Regions from separate parts of the Streptomyces sp. NPDC002868 genome, predicted to be linked through region 2. Evidence: riboswitches for the same ligand, from Rfam matches in the RefSeq annotation. Region 2 holds a riboswitch; the other holds the start of a gene.
The links. A riboswitch is a leader RNA that binds a small molecule or an ion and turns the genes downstream of it on or off. The one in region 2 is predicted to bind cobalamin.

Region 1 (4,813 bases), on a different contig from region 2:
TGGGAGCGTCTTGAGCAGCACCGGGCGCTCCTCGACTCGACGGGCCGGCTTGCCGCGAAGCGCCGTGACCAGCAGATCGACTGGGCGTGGGCGATGGTCCACGACGAGCTGCGGGACCGGCTGCACGGCCATCCCGAGGTACGGGCGCTCGCGCCCGGTCTCGAACAGCAGGTGCGGGACGGGGAGTTGACGGCGACGCTGGCCGCGGAGCGTATCCTCGACGCCTTCCAGAACTGGGGCTCCGCCCCAGACCCCGCTCCTCAAACGCCGGAGGGGCTGAATTTCAGCCCGTCCGGCGATTGAGGACACAGCCGAAGGCCGTACGGGGGATCTGGGGCTCACCCCCCAGTTACTCGCCGGGCAGCCCGGACCGGACCTCTCGGGCCGCGGCGACCAAGTGCTCCAGTGACGTACGTACCTCGGGCCAGCCGCGGGTCTTCAGGCCGCAGTCGGGGTTGACCCACAGCCGCTCGGCGGGAATCGCGTCAAGTCCCTTGCGCAGCAGTGCGGTTGCCTCCTCGGTGCTGGGCACCCGCGGCGAGTGGATGTCGTAGACGCCGGGGCCCACCTCGCGCGGATAGCCGGCGGTGGCGAGTTCGTCGGCGACCTGCATATGGGAGCGGGCGGCCTCCAGGCTGATGACATCCGCGTCGAGGTCGTCGATGGCCTGGAGGATGTCCACGAACTCCGCGTAGCACATATGCGTATGGATCTGGGTATCGGGACGGACGCCGCCGGTGGTGAGGCGGAACGCCTGTGTCGCCCAGGCCAGATAGGCCTCGTGGCCGGCCCTCCGCAGCGGCAGCGTCTCGCGCAGCGCCGGTTCGTCCACCTGGATGACCGAGGAGCCCGCGGCCTCCAGGTCGTTCACCTCGTCGCGCAGCGCCAGGGCGACCTGTCGTGCGGTGTCGGCGAGCGGCTGGTCGTCGCGGACGAAAGACCAGGCGAGCATGGTGACGGGCCCGGTGAGCATGCCCTTGACGGGGCGACTGGTCAGCGACTGGGCGTACCGGGTCCAGCGGACGGTCATCGGGTCGGGCCGGGAGATGTCGCCGGCCAGGATCGGCGGCCGGACATAGCGGGTGCCGTACGACTGGACCCAGCCGTGCCCGGTGGCAAGGTAGCCGCTGAGCTGCTCGGCGAAGTACTGCACCATGTCGTTGCGTTCGGGCTCGCCGTGTACGAGGACGTCGATGCCGGTCTTCTCCTGGAAGGAGATGACCTCGCGGATCTCGGCCTCGATCCGCTTCTCGTATCCCTCGGTGTCGAGGCGTCCCGACCTCAGGTCTGCCCGCGCGGTGCGCAACTCGGTGGTCTGCGGGAACGAACCGATCGTGGTCGTGGGAAGGAGGGGCAGGCCGAGGCGCGAGCGCTGGGCGGCGGCACGCTCGGTGTACGGGAGGCTGCGCCGGGTGTCGGCCTCGGAGACGGCCGCGCAGCGGGCCCGTACGGCGGGGTCGTGGGTGAGCGCGGAGGTGGCGCGGGAGAGCAGGTCGGCCCGGTTGGCCGCGAGTTGGGCGGCGATGCTGCCGGCGCCCTCGGTCAGTCCGCGGGCCAGGGTGACCACCTCGGCCGTCTTCTGGCGGGCGAAGGCCAGCCAGCGCGCGACCTGCGTGTCCACGTCCCGTTCCGCGGCCGCGTCGAGGGGCACGTGCAGCAGGGAGCAGGACGCCGCCACATCCACCCGGTCGGCGAACCCCAGCAGGGTGGCGAGTGTGGCGGTCGACTTCTCGAGGTCGTTGATCCATACGTTGCGGCCGTCGACGACTCCGGCGACGAGCCGCTTGCCGGGCAGGCCGCCCACGGCGGCGAGGTCGCCGAGGTTGGCGGCGGCAGGCCCGGTGAAGTCGAGGGCGAGTCCGTCGATCGGCGCTTTGGCCAGCACGGGGAGGGCGTCGCCGAGCCGGTCGAAGTAGGAGGCGACCAGGAGTTGGGGCCGGTCGGTCAGTCTGCCCAGCTCCCGGTAGGCGCGGGCCGCGGCGTTCAGCACGGCCCGTGGCTGGTCCTGGACCAGGGCCGGCTCGTCGAGCTGCACCCACTGCGCGCCCGCGGCCCGCAGGTCGGAGAGCACTTCGGCGTACACCGGAAGCAGCCGGTCGAGGAGGGTGAGCGGTTCGAAGTCTGCGAGGACGCCGGGCGCGGGCTTGGCGAGCAGAAGATATGTGACGGGTCCGACGAGCACCGGGCGGGCGGTGAGACCGAGCGCGAGCGCCTCCTTCAGCTCGGCGACCTGCTTGGCGGAGTCGGCGGTGAAGGCGGTGTCGGGGCCGAGTTCGGGCACGAGGTAGTGGTAGTTGGTGTCGAACCACTTGGTCATTTCCAGGGGCGCGACGTCCTGGGTCCCGCGGGCCATGGCGAAGTAGCCGTCGAGCGTGCCGGCCTCGACGGCCGCACGGTGGCGCGCGGGAATGGCGCCGACCATGACGCTGGTGTCCAGGACATGGTCGTAGTACGAGAAGTCTCCGGTGGGCACTTCATGGATGCCGGCCTCGGCCAGCTGCTGCCAGTTGGCCCGGCGCAGTTGAGCGGCTGTCTCCCGGAGGGCGTCGGCTTCGACACGGCCCTTCCAGTAGCCCTCGATGGCCTTCTTCAGTTCCCGGTCGGGGCCCTGGCGTGGATAGCCGTAGACAGTGGCCCTGGCTCCGGCGGCTGAGGATGTGCTGGTCACGGAACTCTCCTTCGCGAGTACTCGTCAGGCGACCCCGGAGCGGATCGTGGAACGCGAAGGAACGGCAACCGGAGCAGCCGCCGGCACGCCTGTGCCTGTGCTGCCCGTACCGCCGACCCGCCCACGAGGTCACCGAGATCTCCGCGCACGTCGGTCGCGCACGGGCAGTGGCAGGTCTTCGGACTTGTGGGCACGCCTTCCTCGTACGTGTCGTACGAAGGCACCTACTGGCCGTCGCTTCCCGGATCCTGTGCCGGATCCAGTGCGTATGACGGCGGTCGTTCCCACTTACCGCTGCGGGGCAGTTCCGGATTTCCACCGGATTCCCTCTTGCGACGCGCCTGCCTGGAGGGCAGGGCGAACCAACTGCAAGACCCAGCCTAGGCGCTGCCCCTCGCGGGGAACACCCCCGCCCCCGGCGGGGGCGGGGGCGGGGGCGGGGGCGGGGGCGGGGGCGGGGGTGTCAGCTTCCGGTCCTGCTCACTTCCCCGGTCCCGTTCACTTCCCCGGTCGGGCGGCGTCCCCGACGCGCAGGCCGGATCCGGCCACGCGTGCCTTGATGCCGTCGCGCTCCACGGTGATGTCCCGCAGCCGCAGCTCGCTGAGCGAGTCGGGCAGCTCGAAGGAGAGGGAGAGCCGCTCCGAGAGCTCCGGCGGCCTGACCGCGAGCAGTCCCTTGACCAGCGCGGGGTCGATGCCCGCTTTCTCCAGCAGCTGTGGATGCGCGATCACCACATCGACGAGGTTGACCTTCATCAGACGCTCGGCGAACTTCGGTGCTCCGGTGAGCCGGTGGAGTTCCTCCTCGCTCCGCAGCGCCCGGCGCACCTGCTCCTTCGGCACTCCGAGCCGGTCCACGATGGCGGGCACCGCCAGCAGTGCCTTCGCGCGGGCTGCTTCGCGGCTGATCCGCTCGGCCGTCTCGCGGTGCAGCCGCAGTCCCGAATGGTCTGCGTCCTTGCCGGGCCGGTAGGTGGCGACACCGGGAATGTCGAGCTGCATGCCGTCGAGGGTGGTGGTGAGGGCCCGGTTGTTGTCGCGCCGGATGTGCGCACGGGCACGTACGCGCAGTTCCTGTCCGGCGATGGCCAGTTCGCCGTTCACGCGCACCCCGTCGGCGCCGCTGCCGGTGAACCGGAGCTGTGAGGCGCCCAGTTCGCGGTTGAGGTCGTCGAAGGAGAGCAGCACCTCGCCGTCGAGGTTGCCGATGACGGCGCCCTTGATCGAGGTCGGGGCGTCGCCGACGATGCGTACGTCCTTGGCGGTGGCCCGCACTTCGGCGAGCGAGACGCGGTCGGCGGAGACGTCCGGCACGGTGACGTCAACCCGGTCGATCCGCTCGTCGATGAGCTGGGTGAGGAAGGGGAAGCCGTGGATGTCCACGTCCGGCCTGGTGGCGAGTGAGAGCGACTGCTGGAGTTTGTCCGCCGCCTTGCTCTGCGCGTACGCCTCCGCGAGCCGGTCGGCGAGCAGCAGACAGACGGTGCACAGGAGCGCCGCGACGGTCAGCTTCACCACCGCGGGCAGAGCCGCGAGACGGCTCTGCCCGCGGTGGTTGGGCGGTGACCAGTCGTCCTCGTCGTCGAGGTCGGAGGTGAGCCCGAGCTCCAGCGGGTCCCGCGGGACGTAGTTGGCGTAATCGGGTTCCGGGTCTGCCAGTTGAGCGAGTTCTTCGTACGGATTTCGTGAATGCGCTGATATGCGTGTGGGGGGTCGCATCGGCTCATCCCACCACGTGAGCCACCCTCGAACGCAAGTCCTACCGTGCGTACGTAATGGTTTGAGCCAAAATTTCGGCGATCCGCCGCCTGCCGGGCCCGCGTCAGCGCCTAGCCCAGGACCTTGAGGATCTCGGCGGCGAGCGGGGCGGACGAAGCAGGGTTCTGGCCGGTGACCAGATTGCGGTCCACGACCACCTTCGGGGCCCAGGGCTCGCCCTCCTGGAAGTCCGCGCCGAGTTCGACGAGCCGGTTCTGGAGCAGCCACTTCGCCTTGTCCGCCAAGCCGGCCTGCGTCTCCTCCGCGTTGGTGAAACCGGTCAGCCGGTAGCCGGTGAACGGCCAGGAGCCGTCCTCGCGCTCCGCGGCGAGCAGCGCGGCCGGCCCGTGGCAGACCACGCCGAGCGGCTTGCCGGAGTCCAGGGCG
Region 2 (4,813 bases):
TCTCGCACGATCTGCGCACCCCGCTGGCCGGGCTGCGCGCGATGTCCGAAGCCCTGGAGGACGGCGTCGTCCAGGATCCCGAGCGCTACTTCCGCCAGATCCGCACCGAGGTCGACCGCCTCAACTCCATGGTCGGCGACCTCTTCGAGCTCTCCCGCATCCACGCGGGCACGCTGGCCCTCACACCCACCCGGATGTCGGTGTACGACCTGGTCGGCGAGGCGCTCGCCGGGGCGGACCCGCTCGCCCGCGAGTACGGCGTACGCCTCGTCGGCGACCGTGTCGAGCCGTTCCCGGTCGAGGTGGACGGCAAGGAGATGACCCGCGTCCTGGCGAACCTCCTGGTCAACGCGATCCGCCGGACCCCGGCCGACGGCACGGTCGCCGTCGCCGCCGAGCGCCGAGAGGAGTGGGTTGTGCTGTCCGTCACCGACGGCTGCGGCGGCATCCCGGAGGAGGACCTGCCCCGCGTCTTCGACACTGGCTGGCGCGGCACGCAGGCCCGTACGCCCCCGGCCGGCGCGGGTCTTGGCCTCGCCATCGTCCGCGGCATCGTCGAGGCGCACGCGGGCCACGCCGACGTACGCAATGTGACGGGCGGCTGCCGCTTCGAGGTGTCGCTGCCCGCCGCTGCGGCCCAAGGGCGTTGAGCCACAGGGGTCGTTGAGTCACAGGAGTCGTTGAAACATGAGGCGGTTGAAACGGCGACGGTCCGCATGAGTGACCGCCGAGCCCGCCGGGCAGTCAAACGTCGATGCCCTCGGGGGAGGCGTCGCGATCTGTAACCGGCAATAGGCAGGGGCGGGGACGGTATGGCGCGTAGGAAGGACTGGGAATTCCTGGACGACCGCGGCCGCCTGGCGGCAGCGGCAACCACACCGTCGAGGCCGGTCGCCTACATCCAGGCCGGGGCGACACTCTTCGACCATGGCATTCGCCCGGTGGGCATCTTCGGTTCCCACCACGACGGCGACACCGCAGACCCGGTCAAGGCCGGCTCCCTGCCCATCGGGGACATCGCCTACCTCGGGTCGGGATCACGCGTGGACGCGGACGCGGTCCTGCGGGTGGACCCCGACCTGGTGGTCGCCGTCACCTACGGCACCGATCAGGTGTACGGCCTGGATCCGGACACGGCGAAGTACATCGAGGAACGGGTCCCGGTGGTGGTCTTCGACGTGGGGCAGGGCCGCTCACTCGGTGACGTACGCGACCGGTTCACGGCGCTCGCCCGGTCGCTCGGAGCGGACGCCGACAGCTCGGGTGCGGTGGAACTCGCCCGTGCGGAAGGCCGGTTACGTACTCTCGCGGCCCAGGCCGCCGGGTTACGCGTACTGGCTCTGTCGCCCGCCACCCCGGACAGTGTCCACCTCGCCAGGCCCCGAGCCTGGGCGGACCTGCGGGCGCTGGCCGACTGCGGTGTCGGCCTGGTGGAGCCCGAGCGTGGACCGGGCGCCAGCTGGTCCACCGTCGACTGGACGGCGGCCGCGTCACTGCGGCCGGACATCGTGCTGAGGGACGTACGGGCCAATGCCCTGCCGGTCGACCGGCTCAGCGCGATCGAGGCGTGGCGGCCTGCGGCGGGCGGGGCGCGGCTGGTGCCGTGGAACCCCGAGATTCCGTGCAGCCACCTCGCGCACGCACGCTTCCTCGACGCTGTCGCGGACGCGGTGGAGGCGTCTGCGGGATAACTGGGGCTTCGCCCCAGACCCCGGTACGCCGTTCGGGCGTTGTCCTCAATCGGCCGGACGGGCTTGATTTCCGCCGGTCGGCCTGAAGATTCGGGCCGACCGGCGGGAAAACTCAGCCCCGCCGGCGATTGAGGCGCGGGGTCCGGGGCGGAGCCCCAGCTCGGTCAGTTCGCGGCGGCTGTCGCCCGCGATGCGCCCTTCCCGTCCACCACCGCGGTCCCCGGGGCGAGGAGCCGCTCGGCGAGGTACCCGAAGACCAGTCCGAAGCAGGTCCAGAGGGTGACCTGGATGGCGAGCGTGGCCAGCCGGAACTCCCAGACCACGGCTGCCGGGAAGCCCTTCGGCACCTCGTTGAACGAGGGCAGGAAGGCGAAGGCGAGACCGGCGGCGACGACGAACGCGGCCGCGGCGGCGACGGTCGCGTTCCAGTTGCCAAGACGGGGAGCCAGGCGTTTGCCGAGGATCACCGCGGCGACCGTGAGCAGGACGCTGAGCACGATCATCAGGAAGTACAGCGTTGTGCGCTGGCCGATCGTGTCGGGATCCCCGACGGCCGGTGGGTTCGGCGGGTACTTGAGGAACGGCACGACGTACACGCTCAGCAGCGCGCCGAGAGCGACCAGCAAGGCTGTGGCGCGCGGGCCGAACCGGCCGATGCGGCCGAGTGCGACGGCGAACGCGAGGGCGGCGATGCCGCCGATCGCGACGCCGAAGACCAGTACGCCGGTGGCGAGACCGCCCGTGGACTGCATGGCGCGGCTGACGAGTTCCTCGCCGCCGTCCCCGTGCGCATGGCTGTGGCTCTCTTCGAACGCGATGGCGGCGTCCACAGGGGACTCACCGAGCAGATACGCGACGACGAGAGCGCAGACACCGGCGACCAGGCCCGCGAGCATGCCGCGGCCGAGCAGGCCTCTGACAGATATGGAGTTCATGGTGTTTCCCCTGAGCTCTGAAGAAGTTCTAGTGGCAGGGGAATCCGAGCAGATGACGTCCGTCGTGGACCCACTCGTGGACGTTCTCGCCGGAGATGAGCGAGGTGGCGCCCTGCTCGGCGCCGACGAAGTAGAGCAGAACCAGCATCAGAACGCCGAAGAAGAGCGCCCAGGGGGCGATGGCCGTGAGCGAGATGGGGGTGATGGCCGGCGCGGCGGTGGCGGGCGCAGCAGACTGTGCCATGGCAGAACCTCCTGGGGGAACACGCGTCCCGATCGTGGTGCCTGAGACGAAGGTGCTGGGTCTGACTTCCCGCGGGGAACGGGTACACAGTGGCGCGACCGTGCCGGATTCTCACCGGGCTTCCGTCACACCGTCGTCAATGTCCACGAGACCGTACCGCTTGCGGGCCTGCACCGCTACGGCGCAGGGGCGCGTGACCGGGCGCCCGAACGCCCATGATGTGCTTGTTCCTTGGCCGCGAAGGGGAGGGGAGCGCACGGGATGACGGTACGGGTGATGTTGGTCTCACCTGCGACGAACGCGGCGCTGCGGGAGGCCCGCTTCGACGGCGACGCGCCGCTGGACGAGTCTGGAGCACGCCGCGCCCGCGCCGCCGCGGGTACGCTGCCGCGCGCCGACCGGCTCTTGAGCGGCCCGTCCGCGCGCTGCCGGGAGACAGCCGCCGAGCTGGGCCTGCGGGCGGAGCCCGCCGAGGCCCTCGGCGACTGGGACTTGGGCCGCTGGCGTGGGCGACGACTGGACGAAGTGAGCGCCGGCGAACCGGAGTCGGTGTCGGCGTGGCTCAGTGACCCGTCGTGCGCACCGCACGGCGGCGAGTCGCTACGGTCGCTGTGCACGCGGGTGGGCGCGTGGCTGGAGTCGCTCCCGCCCGACGCGGGCCGTGTCCTCGCGGTCGTCGACCCGGCGGTGACGCGGGCGGCGATCGTGCAGTCGCTGTCCCTGCCACCTGAGGCGTTCTGGCGCCTGGACGTCGCCCCCCTGACCCTGACGGAACTCACCGGACGCGGGGGCCGCTGGAACATGAAGTGCGGACGCCCGCTGGGCCCGGAGGCCGGCTGACACCCGCGCTCACTGCCCCTCGGTCGGCAGTGGCTGTTCCGTCCAGATGACCTTGCCGTCCGGGGTGTACCGCGTGCCCCAGCGTTCCGCGAACTGGGCGACCAGGAACAGCCCCCGGCCGCCCTCGTCGGTGGTCGCCGCCTGGCGCAGGTGCGGGGACGTGCTGCTGTGGTCCGAGACCTCGCAGATCAGGGAGCGGTCACGGATCAGCCGTACGCGGATCGGGCCCGAGGCGTACCGGATCGCGTTGGTGACCAGCTCGCTGAGGATCAGCTCCGTCGTGAAGGCCTCCTCCTCCAGACCCCACTCGGCCAGCTTGCGGGAGACGGCGGACCGCACCTCGCCCACGGCCGACGGGTCGGACGGCACCTCCCAGTCGGTCACCCGGCTGGAGTCCAGGACGCGCGTACGGCCGACGAGCAGCGCGATGTCGTCGCGCGGGCGTTCCGGCAGCAGCTCCTTCAGCACCGCCTCGCAGGTTTCCTCCGGGCTCCGGTCCGCGTGCTCCGCCAGCGTCTGGCGCAGCAGCGCCAGGCCGTCGTCGATGTCGCGGTCGCGGTCCTCCACGAGCCCGTCCGTGTACAGGACCAGGCGGCTGTCCTCGGGCAGCTGGAGGTCCAGGGTCTCGAAGGGCAGTCCGCCGAGCCCGAGCGGCGGGCCGCCGGGCACATCGGCGAAGACCGCGGTGCCGTCCGGGCGGACGATGACGGGCTGGAGATGGCCGGCCCGTGACATCGTGCAGTGTCCGGACACCGGGTTGTAGATCACGTAGATGCAGGTGGCTCCGGTGACCCCCTCGGTGCCGTCCGCGGTCTCGTCCTGGTCGATGCGGGCGACCAGCTCGTCGAGGTGCCACAGGAGCTCGTCGGGCGGCAGATCAAGGCTGGAGAAGTTGTGGACCGCGGTCCGCAGCCGGCCCATGGTCGCCGCGGCGTGCAGGCCGTGGCCCACGACGTCGCCCACCACAAGCGCCACCCGGGCGCCCGGCAGCGGGATGATGTCGAACCAGTCCCCGCCGACGCCGCCGAGCCCGCCGAGCCCTGCCTGCGCGGGCCGGTAGCGGTAGGCGACGTCGATGGCGTTCTGTTCGGGCAGGCCGCGCG

Region 1: another riboswitch for cobalamin. It lies ahead of metE (5-methyltetrahydropteroyltriglutamate--homocysteine S-methyltransferase); the one in region 2 lies ahead of ACZ3H8_RS01635 (CbtB domain-containing protein).

Annotation. Positions count from the first base shown of each region.
Region 1 is NZ_JBVHDR010000010.1:50,144-54,956, reverse strand. Features, by position in the region: gene meaB (methylmalonyl Co-A mutase-associated GTPase MeaB) at 1-303, shown strand, start outside; gene metE (5-methyltetrahydropteroyltriglutamate--homocysteine S-methyltransferase) at 350-2,668, opposite strand; cobalamin riboswitch at 2,821-3,051, opposite strand; gene ACZ3H8_RS27270 (LmeA family phospholipid-binding protein) at 3,167-4,387, opposite strand; gene ACZ3H8_RS27265 (type 1 glutamine amidotransferase domain-containing protein) at 4,498-4,813, opposite strand, start outside.
Region 2 is NZ_JBVHDR010000001.1:352,465-357,277, forward strand. Features, by position in the region: gene ACZ3H8_RS01620 (sensor histidine kinase) at 1-650, shown strand, start outside; gene ACZ3H8_RS01625 (substrate-binding domain-containing protein) at 813-1,691, shown strand; gene ACZ3H8_RS01630 (CbtA family protein) at 1,856-2,626, opposite strand; gene ACZ3H8_RS01635 (CbtB domain-containing protein) at 2,655-2,870, opposite strand; adenosylcobalamin (AdoCbl) riboswitch at 2,874-3,021, opposite strand; gene ACZ3H8_RS01640 (histidine phosphatase family protein) at 3,132-3,710, shown strand; gene ACZ3H8_RS01645 (SpoIIE family protein phosphatase) at 3,720-4,813, opposite strand, start outside.